4 regions of the Streptococcus sp. XMC genome follow, and region 1 is predicted to be linked to each of the others. Evidence: predicted binding sites of a transcription regulator. Region 1 holds the regulator's gene; each other region holds the start of a gene.
What was found. Region 1 encodes Rex, which represses fermentation and respiration genes when NADH is low (regulators of the CRP and FNR family bind a similar motif). Its sites were predicted from a motif close to TTGTGAANTANTTCACAA; they were not measured.
Positions count from the first base shown of each region.

Region 1 (3,209 bases):
TAAAAGGTACTTTAGAAACTTCAGTAGATTACTCGAAAGCACCAAAAGATATCCTAGAAGCTTTCACAAAATCTTATAATCAAATGCAATTATAATCAACAAAAAAAGAGGTCCTTGACCTCTTTTTTCTGTTAATTTTCTGCCAATTTGTAAGAGGATAGTCATAAAATGTTACCTGACTGACATATTTTTGCATGCTTTCTATTTTATAATAGAAGAGTGATAGAAAGAAGCTTGGAGGAACCGAATGCCTACAGAAGATATCTATACTCTGCTAAGAAATTTCTACGGCTTACTGGTCAATGATTTTCCAAAAACGGGACTCATTACCAAGGGAATCTACGAAGTTGAACAGGTCTTTAAAACCATTGAAAACCTTCCTGATGATCAAGAACACTTAATTCGATACGAAATTCGTCAATTCCTAACGACCTTGGAACAAGTGCAAGAAGGCTATAGAATTAACTTCTCAAATGAAGAAACTCGAATCCTTGAAAACCTAAGAGAAGTAGTTTGTCCTATATAAATTTTATACAGACTCATCCATTTTCCTCCTCAATTGCGAATTATTAATTGAGGAGGTTTTTTATGTATCATATTGTATTTCAAGAAGCTAGTCTTTTACCTAGAGAACGCTTGCTTACAGAAGGCCCTGATAAGCTCAGTAATCAAGAATTGCTGTCCATCTTATTACGGACGGGGAACAAAAATAAAACAGTCTACGAGATCGCACAGGAGCTCTTAGGCTCACTAAAGAGCTTAAAGGAATTGGCTAGTATGAGCTTTCAGGAGCTACAGGAAGTTCCAGGGATTGGGAAAGTAAAGGCAATTGAGCTGTTAGCTGCTATTGAATTTGGGAAACGAATCCAGACTTCCCAAGTGATTGAAACAGAACAAATTATGAGTAGTCAGAAGCTTGCAAAGATGATGCAGCAAAAGATCGGCCATGAGAAACAAGAGCATTTACTGGCCTTGTATCTGAATACCCAGAATCAAATTATCCATCAGCAAGTGATTTTTATCGGAACAGTCAATCGTAGTATTGCAGAACCTCGAGAGATCTTGCATTATGCCATCAAGCATATGGCGACGTCTTTAATTCTTGTTCATAACCATCCATCTGGAATCATTCATCCTAGCAAGAATGATGATGGTGTCACCAAACAAATGATTGAAGCTTGCAATTGTCTTGGAATTGTTTTTCTTGACCATCTGATTGTCTCAACTGATGATTATTATAGCTACCGGGAGGAGACAGACTTATTGGTATAGAAAGAAGGAGAGTGGGACAGAAATCGGTCATTCGTTAGAATTCGATTTCGTCGTCCCACCTCTGCACAGTTTAGTAGGGCTATAAAAGCTGATGAACTCAGCGTAGTAGAGCCCACTCAAGCACTGCGTCTTGCTCGACAATCTAAAGACAATAGAGAGGCTAGGACTTTTGTCCCAGCCTCATTTTATCATGTATTTTTGCGCATAAAGTAGAGAAGGGTTTGCAGTTCACTGGTTAGATCAACATATTGGACAACCACATCTTTTGGAACTGTTAAGTGTACTGGAGAAAAGCTAAGGATTCCCTTGATACCAGCTTCAACCAGTACATCTGCAACTTCTTGAGATTTTACACTTGGAACGGTTAAAATGGCTGTTTGGATCTCTTGTCCCTCTAGTTTTTCTTTCAGCGTTGAGATGCCGTAAATCGGAATACCATCTTTACTTTTAGTACCGACTAACTCATGATCATCGGTATCAAATGCCATGACAATCTTCATCTTGTTTCGCTCATGGAAACGATAGTGAAGAAGGGCACTTCCCATATTCCCAATACCGACGATAGCAACATTGGTGATGGAGTTATCATTTAAGAGATCTGCGAAAAAGTTCATTAACTTTTTGACATCATAACCAAAACCACGTCGTCCTAGCTCCCCGAAGTAGGAGAAGTCGCGACGAACAGTTGCGGAGTCAATCCCGATGGCTTCAGCAATCTGTTTTGAATTGGCTCTCTCGATTTTCTCTGCATTAAAGCGTTTAAAAATGCGGTAGTAGAGGGAGAGTCGTTTGGCAGTAGCACGAGGAATTGGATTAGTCTTATCTTGTTTCACAATATCACAACCTTTCAAATCTATTGTATAAAAAGTTTGTGAATAAAGCAACTATCTTCTACTAAAAAAACACCAAAAAGGTGCTTTTCTTTCTTAGTTGGAATTTCTTAAACTCTGATCAAACTGAATCAGATAGCGATAGAAGTCGCCTATCTTTCCAGTAAAAGGTAATGTTTGTCCCTTGTAGGATACAGAAACAACCTGATAGGAATCTGGAAGGGTCACACAGCCTGAAAAAGCTAATAAACAGTGATCCAAATTATCGTAGCTGATCTGACGTTCCTTTTTGTATGCATCCAAATAAGTGAGGACTATGAGACCATTGGTCATTACTTTTCAATCCTTTCAAAGATTTCCCGTTCAACTAGACTATCCATAAGGAAGTAGAATTTTTGTTGGATGATTTTATTTTCTGGATTTTTAAAAATATTCACCAAGCGAAGGCCTGACTTATCAGTAATGTTAATTTTAAATCCTGTTAAATCCTTATTGATGATAATTTTTAGCTTAAAGCCATCCCCGCTGTTTGGAACAGCTTCCAATAAACGATTTAATTCGTAGTTCCCAACCTTTGTTTGTGCAAAGGTATTGTCGCGTAGGGTATATTTTTTAATATTTGGATGGATTGCGTATGTGTAATCGCAGTTTGGTAATGAGACAGATGTTTCAAATGCCATGTAATTCTCCTAAAATTTTGTGAATGGTTGTTATAAAAGTATCGACCTCAGCGGTCGTATTGAATTCGGATAAACTAATGCGAATAGATTCCTTCAATCGATGAGAATCTTCGCCATAATAAGCCGCAAGAACGTGGCTTGGTTGAACAGTTCCTGCTGTACAAGCAGAGCCGGTTGAGACTGAAATTCCTGCCATGTCTAAACGAAGCAGTAAGATATCATTGCTGATACATGGGAAGCCAATATTTAAGACATGAGGAAGTTTGGAGTCTGTGCAATTCAGATAAAAATCTAGATCCTCTAGGCCAGTTAGGATACGCTCAGATAGGCTCTGAATATACTGGTAATTTGCGTCTAACTGATCAGTTGCTTCTTTGAGGGCTTGAGCCATTCCAGCAATTGAAATCAAGTTCTCTGTACTAGCTCG
Region 1 is NZ_JAJTNQ010000001.1:742,469-745,677, reverse strand. It holds gene LXO72_RS03470 (class A sortase) at 1-95, shown strand, start outside; gene LXO72_RS03465 (porphobilinogen deaminase) at 248-526, shown strand; gene radC (RadC family protein) at 589-1,272, shown strand; gene LXO72_RS03455 (redox-sensing transcriptional repressor Rex) at 1,461-2,105, opposite strand; gene LXO72_RS03450 (DUF4649 family protein) at 2,199-2,435, opposite strand; gene LXO72_RS03445 (DUF1831 domain-containing protein) at 2,435-2,782, opposite strand; gene LXO72_RS03440 (cysteine desulfurase family protein) at 2,772-3,209, opposite strand, start outside.

Region 2 (3,209 bases), on a different contig from region 1:
CTGGTGAAATGAAAACCAAGCCGACGCAACACTCTGTCAAAGAATTGCGTGGTTTGGGAATCCAGCCAAATATGTTGGTCATTCGTACAGAAAAGACAGCTGGACAAGGTATTAAAAACAAACTAGCCCAATTCTGTGATGTAGCCCCAGAAGCTGTCATTGAGTCGCTTGATGTAGAACACTTGTACCAAATTCCATTGAACTTGCAGGCTCAAAATATGGACCAAATCGTTTGCGATCATTTGAAGATTGATGCACCAGCAGCAGATATGACCGAATGGTCAGCTATGGTTGATAAGGTTATGAACCTCAAAAAACAAGTCAAGATTGCACTTGTTGGTAAATACGTAGAATTGCAAGATGCCTACATTTCTGTTGTTGAGGCCTTGAAGCACTCTGGATACGCCAATGATGCCGAAGTGAAGATCAATTGGGTCAATGCTAATGACGTGACAGCTGAGAATGTAGCGGAACTCCTATCTGACGCTGATGGGATTATCGTCCCAGGTGGTTTTGGTCAACGTGGTACTGAGGGTAAGATTCAAGCGATTCGGTATGCGCGCGAAAATGATGTACCAATGCTGGGTGTCTGTCTGGGGATGCAGTTGACCTGTATTGAGTTTGCCCGTCACGTTTTAGGCTTGGAAGGGGCCAATTCATCCGAATTGGATCCAGAAACTAAGTATCCAATTATCGATATCATGCGGGACCAAATCAATGTGGAAGACATGGGAGGTACCCTTCGTTTAGGACTGTACCCATCGAAACTCAAACGGGGATCAAAAGCAGCTGCTGCCTATGACCATCAAGAAGTGGTACAACGTCGCCACCGTCACCGTTATGAGTTTAACAATGCTTTCCGTGAACAGTTCGAAGAAGCAGGTTTTGTCTTCTCAGGTGTTTCACCAGACAACCGTTTGGTCGAAATCGTTGAAATCCCAGAGAACAAATTCTTTGTCGCTTGCCAATACCATCCAGAATTGTCAAGCCGTCCAAACCGTCCTGAAGGTCTGTATACAGCCTTTATTACAGCGGCCGTTGAGAATCACGATAGCAAATAAAAATCAAGGGAGCAGGTCCTTCGACCTGCTCCTTTTTTGTGAAGAAATGACAACCTTTGAAAAAAGTTTGAAAAAAATCTTGACAAGAAAGTAGAAGATTGATATACTAGTAAGGTACTCAATCGCGGGGATGGCGGAATTGGCAGACGCGCAGGACTAAGGATCCTGTGACCGCTTTAGGTCGTGAGGGTTCAAGTCCCTCTCTCCGCATCGGATGATCAAGACAGCTTCGGCTGTCTTTTTTCTTGTTCATTTAGGAGAAAGATTGCTTGAAAGAGAAGAAAACGCTTTAAAGGCTCAGGAAAAGCTAGCATTTTCAATGAAAAAGTGATAAAATAAACAATGTAAGTGGTTTAACCACAAAAAAATAGAGGAGGCCTACTACTAATGGCAATCGTTTCAGCAGAAAAATTTGTCCAAGCAGCTCGTGACAATGGTTACGCAGTTGGTGGATTTAACACAAACAACCTTGAGTGGACTCAAGCTATCTTGCGTGCAGCAGAAGCTAAAAAAGCTCCAGTTTTGATCCAAACTTCTATGGGTGCTGCTAAATACATGGGTGGTTACAAAGTAGCTCGCAACATGATCGCTAACCTTGTTGAAGCAATGGGTATCACTGTACCAGTTGCAATCCACCTTGACCATGGTCACTACGAAGATGCTCTTGAGTGTATCGAAGTTGGTTACACTTCAATCATGTTCGACGGATCACACCTTCCAGTTGAAGAAAACCTTAAATTGGCGAAAGAAGTTGTAGAAAAAGCTCACGCTAAAGGTATCTCAGTTGAGGCTGAAGTTGGTACAATCGGTGGTGAAGAAGACGGTATCGTTGGTAAAGGTGAATTGGCACCAATCGAAGATGCTAAAGCAATGGTTGCTACAGGAATCGACTTCTTGGCAGCAGGTATTGGTAACATCCACGGTCCATACCCAGCAAACTGGGAAGGTCTTGACCTTGATCACTTGAAGAAATTGACAGAAGCTCTTCCAGGATTTCCAATCGTATTGCACGGTGGTTCAGGTATCCCTGATGAGCAAATCCAAGAAGCTATCAAACTTGGTGTTGCGAAAGTTAACGTTAACACTGAATGCCAAATCGCATTCGCTAACGCAACTCGTCAATTTGTACGTGAATACGATGCAAACGAAGCAGAATACGACAAGAAGAAACTCTTCGACCCACGTAAATTCTTGAAACCAGGATTCGAAGCAATCACAGCTTCAGTTGAAGAACGTATCGACGTATTTGGTAGCGAAAACAAAGCTTAATCTTGCTTGAAACGTTATTAACCAGAGGTTTATCCGCAAGGATAAGCCTTTTTTTGGTTCTCTTATTTGGAAAAGTGTTTATTGTAAACAAAAAATGATTGCGATTCTGACAATTTAAGGTTATAATAAACAAAAATGAAGCAAGTAGGTAGGAAATGAGAAAACAGGAAAGACTGAATGAGATTATCAATCTGGTCAATAAGGCTGGAACCGTTTATGTTCAAGACATCATGGAAAGTATGCAGGTGTCGGATATGACGGTCCGTCGGGATTTGATTGAATTGGAAAAGCAAGGTCTCCTTATTCGGGTTCGAAATGGAGCCAAAAGTAACCAATTCCTCCCTTCACGGGAACTGCCCCATGAAGAGAAGTTGCTAAAGAATATTCTGGCTAAGCGTGAAGTAGCGAAGAAAGCTAGCGAGCTGATAAAAGAAGGTGAGAGTATTTTCCTTGGGCCGGGGACCTCTGTTGAGGTTCTTTCCGAAGCCATTAATAATAAGGAACTGCGTGTGGTGACAAATTGTCTACCGATTTTTCAAGAATTGTTAAAGAAAAAAAGTGATACCTTTAAGGTAATCCTCTTGGGAGGAGAACTCCGAGAAACAAGTCAAGCTTTTGTCGGCGAGATAACGAACACTCTCATGGAAAGAATGTACTTCCACAAGATGTTTTTTAGTGGGAATGGCATTGTGGATGGACGGGTTCTGACCTCTTCTTTTGAAGAAGCCTATACGCAAAAGTTAGCTTTAGAACGTTCTTCCGAAGCTTACCTACTGATTGACTCCTCCAAGATTGGTAAGGAAGACTTTACCTCTATCTGTTCTTTGAAAAAAGTAACTGCGGGATAACGGACGATGCATCTGAGAAAGCACATGAAGA
Region 2 is NZ_JAJTNQ010000003.1:2,236-5,444, reverse strand. It holds gene LXO72_RS06560 (CTP synthase) at 1-1,061, shown strand, start outside; tRNA gene LXO72_RS06555 (tRNA-Leu) at 1,186-1,271, shown strand; gene LXO72_RS06550 (class II fructose-bisphosphate aldolase) at 1,449-2,330, shown strand; partial or broken gene LXO72_RS06545 (DeoR/GlpR family DNA-binding transcription regulator) at 2,486-3,209, shown strand, end outside.
Region 2: a site for Rex is predicted at 1,387-1,404, ahead of LXO72_RS06550 (class II fructose-bisphosphate aldolase). Genes of this name have one in related genera too.

Region 3 (3,209 bases), 150 kb from region 1:
AATTTAAGAGCGGTTGTCAGCTTAGTTGACCTTCGTCATGAACCCTCGGCAGATGATGTCCAAATGTACGAGTTTTTAAAATATTACGAGATCCCTGTTATCTTGGTTGCGACCAAAGCCGACAAAATTCCAAGAGGAAAATGGAACAAGCATGAATCCATGATCAAGAAGAAGCTGGATTTTGATAAAACAGATACCTTTATCATCTTCTCATCGGTCAATAAAACTGGAGTAGAAGAAGCTTGGGACGCAATTTTCGACTATAGTTTTTCGGAATAAATCGTATTATTACTAACCTGTTATTTATTTGTTTGATTTATCTCGATATTGTAATTAAAATGTAATATTGAACTCAACAATTATATGCTTTTCTGTGCTATAATCATCTTAAAGAGTTTTCATTAAAACATTAGGAGATTATCACATTGAAAAAATTACTAAATAAATCGAAATTGATTGGATCCTTAGTAGCTCTGGTAGCTGCAGGAACAGTAGCGGCAGCCATGAGTGAGCACGTAGGAAACGTTGGAGCTAATGATGAAGCATATTCTCAATATGCAGATCCAACAGAAGCCTTCATCTCACAAATCGGTGAATCTGCTCGCCAACTTGGTCAAGAAAATGACCTGTATGCATCTGTTATGATTGCTCAAGCCATCTTAGAAAGTGGTGCTGGTCAATCTGGTTTGTCATCTTATCCACATTACAACCTTTTTGGTATTAAAGGGAGCTATGCTGGTCAATCAGCAGTGATGCAAACATGGGAAGATGATGGAGCTGGCAATGCCTATACTATCAACGATGCTTTCCGTTCATACCCTAGCTACTATGAATCATTGCAAGACTATGTTGCTGTTTTGAAACAAGGTCACTTTGCTGGCGCTTGGAAGAGCAATACAACTAGCTATCAGGATGCAACAGCTGCTTTAACGGGTGTCTATGCTACTGATACCAGTTACTATGCAAAATTGAACCACATCATTGAAACTTACAACCTTACTCAGTATGATTCACCAAGTGTGTATGGTGGCTATGAAGGTACTGTCTACAATCCTTATCGCCAACAATATACAACACAAGAAATCTTGAACTTGGATATCGCTTGGGCGAATCGTTTCTTATAAGATATGATTTAAATTGAATTTTAAACAGACTGTCAAAGTCTGTTTTTCTATTTTATCGTTTTAAATCGATTTATTTATTTTTCTTGTGGGACTCAGGATTTTTACTTTAAATTTTTCTGAAAACCTTTTCAGAAAGTCTATTCTATGATATAATGAAGAAGTTCACAAATTCAATATATAAGGAGATTCAGATGGGAGAATCAAATTTTGTTCTTAAGGTAGAAGCAGCATGTCAGAAGAAGGAAGAATTATATACGGCTTCTAAAGCTCGTTATGCGGTTCGCTCTATGTTCGCGGGTGCGTTTTTGACAATGAGTACTGCAGTAGGGATTGTGGGGGCAGATCTTCTCAACACTTTCTTGCCAGGTTCTGGTCGTTTCTTATTCCCATTTATTTTTGCGTGGGGTTTGGTTTATTTACTATTCTTAAATAGTGAGTTAACGACTTCCAATATGATGTACCTGACAGCCGGTGTTTATTTAAAGAAGATTAATTGGAAGAAAGCTTTAGAAATTTTACTCTATTGTACGTTCTTTAATCTGGTTGGTGCTTTGTTCCTCGCATTCCTCTTTAGTCAGACAAGTGCTTTTGCAAATCTGAATCCAAAAGGCTTCCTTGGTTCGGTTGTAGAGATGAAGTTGCAACGTTCTAATCAATTGGTTTTCTTTGAAGGGGTTGTTGCCAACATCTTTGTTAATATAGCTATTTTGTCCTATTTATTCTTTAAAGATGAAACAGCGAAAGTTCTGATGGCTTTGTCGGCTATTTATATGTTTGTTTTCCTTACCAATGAACACATCGCAGCGAACTTTGCTTCTTTCTCATTAGCTACTTTTAATTCTATTTCTAAAGATTTGCCTCACTTAGAGTTCTTCAATGTTCTTCGTCATTACGCTGTCACCTTTGTAGGTAACTCGGTAGGAGGAGGAGTGATCATGGGCTTGGCATATGCATGGCTCAATCGTACTAAGACTATCTATAAAGATTAACTATTTTTAAAAAAAGTTTGCAAAAATACTTGCATTCTTTTTTTTTATGTGATAAACTAAATAACGGTTTGAAAAAACTGCCTAAGACAGTAGGGGAGCTCGACTCATAAAGATCCTACCGAGGACAAAACGTATCATGTAAAAAGAAGCGTATTGTACTTTCGTGTCTAGGTTTGGGCGCGTTTTTCTTTTGGAAAAATTCCCCAAGCAAAATAATTACGGAGGTGAACACACTAATGAGTGAAGCAATTATTGCTAAAAAAGCGGAGCTAGTTGATGTAGTAGCTGAAAAAATGAAAGCTGCTGCTTCTATCGTCGTTGTTGACGCTCGTGGTTTGACAGTTGACCAAGATACAGTTCTTCGTCGTGAGCTTCGTGGAAGCGAAGTTGAGTACAAAGTTATTAAAAACTCAATCTTACGTCGTGCAGCTGAAAAAGCTGGCCTTGAAGATCTTGCATCTGTGTTTGTTGGACCATCTGCTGTAGCATTTTCTAACGAAGATGTTATTGCACCAGCGAAAATCTTGAACGATTTTGCTAAAACTGCTGACGCACTTGAAATCAAGGGTGGTGCAATCGAAGGCGCTGTCGCATCAAAAGAAGAGATCCTTGCTCTTGCAACTCTTCCAAACCGCGAAGGACTTCTTTCTATGCTCCTTTCTGTACTTCAAGCGCCAGTGCGCAACGTTGCTCTTGCAGTCAAAGCGGTTGCAGACAACAAAGAAGACGCAGCTTAATCTTAAGCTACGCAGCGTAGCCTAGCTACAAAAAATAAAAACATAAAATATAAAAACTTATTTGGAGGAAATAACAATGGCATTGAACATTGAAAACATTATTGCTGAAATTAAAGAAGCTTCAATCCTTGAATTGAACGACCTTGTAAAAGCTATCGAAGAAGAATTTGGTGTAACTGCAGCTGCTCCTGTAGCTGTTGCTGCAGCTGGTGCTGCTGACGCTGGTGCTGCTAAAGATTCATTCGATATCGAATTGACATCTGCAGGCGACAAGAAAGTCGGCGTTATCAAAGTTGTACGTGAAATCACTGGTCTTGGTCTTAAAGAAGCTAAAGAACTTGTTGATGGTGCACCTGGCG
Region 3 is NZ_JAJTNQ010000001.1:594,755-597,963, forward strand. It holds gene yihA (ribosome biogenesis GTP-binding protein YihA/YsxC) at 1-279, shown strand, start outside; gene LXO72_RS02750 (glucosaminidase domain-containing protein) at 426-1,124, shown strand; gene LXO72_RS02755 (formate/nitrite transporter family protein) at 1,316-2,113, shown strand; ribosomal protein L10 leader region at 2,176-2,311, shown strand; gene rplJ (50S ribosomal protein L10) at 2,350-2,850, shown strand; gene rplL (50S ribosomal protein L7/L12) at 2,927-3,209, shown strand, end outside.
Region 3: a site for Rex is predicted at 1,275-1,292, ahead of LXO72_RS02755 (formate/nitrite transporter family protein). Genes of this name have one in related genera too.

Region 4 (3,209 bases), 640 kb from region 1:
GAACAGACGGTTTCTCTTATGTAGACCTTAACCGTCAAGGGGTTCCATTGATTGAGATCGTATCTGAAGCCGATATGCGTTCTCCAGAAGAAGCCTATGCTTATTTGACAGCTTTGAAAGAAGTCATCCAATACACAGGTATTTCAGACGTCAAGATGGAAGAAGGATCGATGCGTGTGGATGCTAACATTTCCCTTCGCCCATACGGTCAAGAGGAATTTGGTACTAAGACTGAGTTGAAAAACTTGAACTCTTTCTCAAACGTCCGTAAAGGTCTTGAATACGAAGTGGAGCGTCAAGCGAAAATCTTGCGTTCAGGTGGGATTATTCGTCAAGAAACACGCCGTTATGATGAAGCCAACAAGAGTACCATTCTTATGCGTGTCAAAGAAGGAGCTGCGGATTACCGTTACTTCCCAGAACCAGACCTCCCCTTGTTTGAAATCTCAGATGAGTGGATTGAGGAAATGCGTACGGAGTTGCCAGAGTTTCCAAAAGACCGTCGTGCTCGCTATGTGGCAGAGCTTGGCTTGTCTGACTATGATGCCAACCAATTGACAGCGACGAAAGTCACTTCTGACTTCTTTGAAGCAGCTGTGGCCCTTGGTGGCGATGCCAAACAAGTGTCTAACTGGCTCCAAGGTGAAGTCGCACAATTCTTGAATGCAGAAGGCAAAACGCTGGAAGAAATCCAATTGACACCAGAAAATTTGGTTGAAATGATTGCCATCATCGAAGATGGAACCATTTCATCTAAGATTGCCAAGAAAGTTTTCGTTCACTTGGCGAAAAACGGTGGCGGTGCGCGTGAATACGTCGAAAAAGCTGGCTTGGTACAGATTTCAGATCCTGAAGTCTTGATCCCAATCATCCACCAAGTCTTTGCAGATAACGAAGCAGCCGTAGCTGACTTCAAGTCAGGGAAACGTAACGCTGACAAGGCCTTCACCGGCTTCCTCATGAAAGCAACTAAAGGCCAAGCCAACCCACAAGTAGCTCTTAAACTACTTGCCCAAGAATTGGCGAAGTTGAAAGAAGAGTAATAGAGAAAGACCAGCCGAAAGGTTGGTTTTTACTATCCATAAAATTGTGTTAGAATAGGAAAGATCATTACATATCAACTGGCATTAGGAGGAGTTACATGAACAAATTTTTAAGAGTCTTATTTGTCCTGGTTATCATCGCCATGTCTGGAGCGATTATCTTTCAGCTCTTCTTTCCAACTTATATGGGAAGTCATTCGGGATATGGTATTTCTGTCGGTTGGCAACGGGAGATTGGGATTTGGAATGTGGCGGTCCTTGTGATCCTGATTGCTGTCAAACTCAAATATGATTGGTTTTATCTTCGTACGGTTTTATTGGCCTTGATCATTGGTGGGCTTGGGATTGGGACCAATCATTTATTTGCTTATCTCAACTATCATTTGCCAGTAAATGCTATTGGAGCTTTTGAAAATTATCTTCTTGTTCTGGGCTGGATTGTCGGTTGGAAATTAGAGTCATCTCGGACCGATAATTAAGATATTAACCGTCTGTTTCTTCTTGACAAAGTTTGTGAAAGGGTTTACAATATGCTTGTCGGGTTTCCTGAAAGGGAATTGCAATTCATGGAAAAATAGGAGAATCATATGGAAACAATGAAAGCTGCTCGCTGGCATGGCAAGAAGGACGTTCGTATCGAAGAAGTAGAAGTCCCTAAAGTACAACCTCATCAAGTAAAGGTTGCGGTCAAATTCACGGGAATCTGTGGGACAGACTTGCATGAATACTTGGATGGGCCAATCTTCATTCCAACAGAAGAGCATGTCTATTCTGGTCAAAAAGCACCCGTTACCCTCGGTCACGAGTTTGCTGGAGAAATTGTTGAAGTTGGAAGCGATGTGACTCGTGTTAAAGTCGGTGATCGTGTGACGATCGAGCCAATTTTAGCAAAACACAACTTAATTGGTGATTATAACCTTGATCCAAATTTGAACTTCGTCGGTCTTGCGGCAGATGGTGGGTTTGCTAAATACTGTGTCCTAGATGGAGATTTGGTCCATGTGATTCCAGATAGCTTGAGCTATGAGCAAGCAGCGCTTACAGAACCTGCTGCTGTAGCCGTTTATGCAGTTCGTCAATCTGCTATCAAGGCAGGAGATACAGCTGTTATCTTTGGTTTGGGGCCTATCGGTCTCTTAATCGTGGAAGCCCTTCGTGCAGCTGGTGCTTCAAAAATCTATGCGGTTGAATTGTCCCCTGAACGTCAAGCCAAAGCAGAAGAGCTAGGTGCCATTGTGGTTCGTCCAGAAGAAGGTGAAACAGTCGTAGAAGCCATCCATCGTTTGACGGATGGGGGAGCGGATGTGTCTTATGAAGTAACAGGGGTTCCTGTTGTTCTTGGACAAGCTTTGGCAGCTGTCCATAAGGCAGGTGAGTGTATGGTCGTATCCATTTGGGAACGCGAAGCCAGCATCAATCCAAACGAATTCGCCATTCAAGAAAAGACCCTCAAAGGGATTATCGCTTATCGCCACATCTTCCCTAAAGTATTGGAATTGATGGAACAAGGCTATTTCTCTGCTGAAAAATTGGTTACCAAGAAAATCAAATTGGAAAACATTGTTCAAGATGGCTTTATCGAATTAACGCAAGATAAATCGCAAATCAAGATTTTGGTTGAGCCATAATGTACTACATCCTTACAGAATAAAACCAGTCCATTTGGGCTGGTTTTTTTAAAAATAGGGAGGACAATATAAAAAGATAGTATAAATTGAGAAAACGCTTGCATAAATAATTTTTACATGCTATACTGGTTGAACACTAATCATTTTAAGGAGACAAATATGAAACAGAATTCTTCTGTAACAGGCGATAAACAAGTCGTCTATGCGATTCGTCGATTGAAAAATGGCGTTGGTTCGGTGGCGATTGCGACGAGTTTGGCCCTCTTAACAGCCTTTGCTGGTCCAGTCAGTGCGGATGAGGTGGTCAATCCCCCCGCAACAGCTTCAGAAGTGGTGGCAACCCCGTCAAATGAAGCAAGCACTTCTTCATCAGATGTGAAGCCAGCTGCGAACACTGAGACAAGTGAAACTCCAAAAGTGGCGGAAGAAAGTGTCACTGCGCCTGAAAATGTAAGCGCCCTCACTGAAGAGGTTGCTTCTCCTCAGTCTGAGAAGGCAGAGGAGCCGATTGCTGATCAGACCATCCGGATTCATGTGA
Region 4 is NZ_JAJTNQ010000001.1:99,810-103,018, forward strand. It holds gene gatB (Asp-tRNA(Asn)/Glu-tRNA(Gln) amidotransferase subunit GatB) at 1-1,043, shown strand, start outside; gene LXO72_RS00415 (hypothetical protein) at 1,142-1,522, shown strand; gene LXO72_RS00420 (2,3-butanediol dehydrogenase) at 1,631-2,671, shown strand; gene LXO72_RS00425 (pullulanase) at 2,831-3,209, shown strand, end outside.
Region 4: a site for Rex is predicted at 1,555-1,572, ahead of LXO72_RS00420 (2,3-butanediol dehydrogenase). Genes of this name have one in related genera too.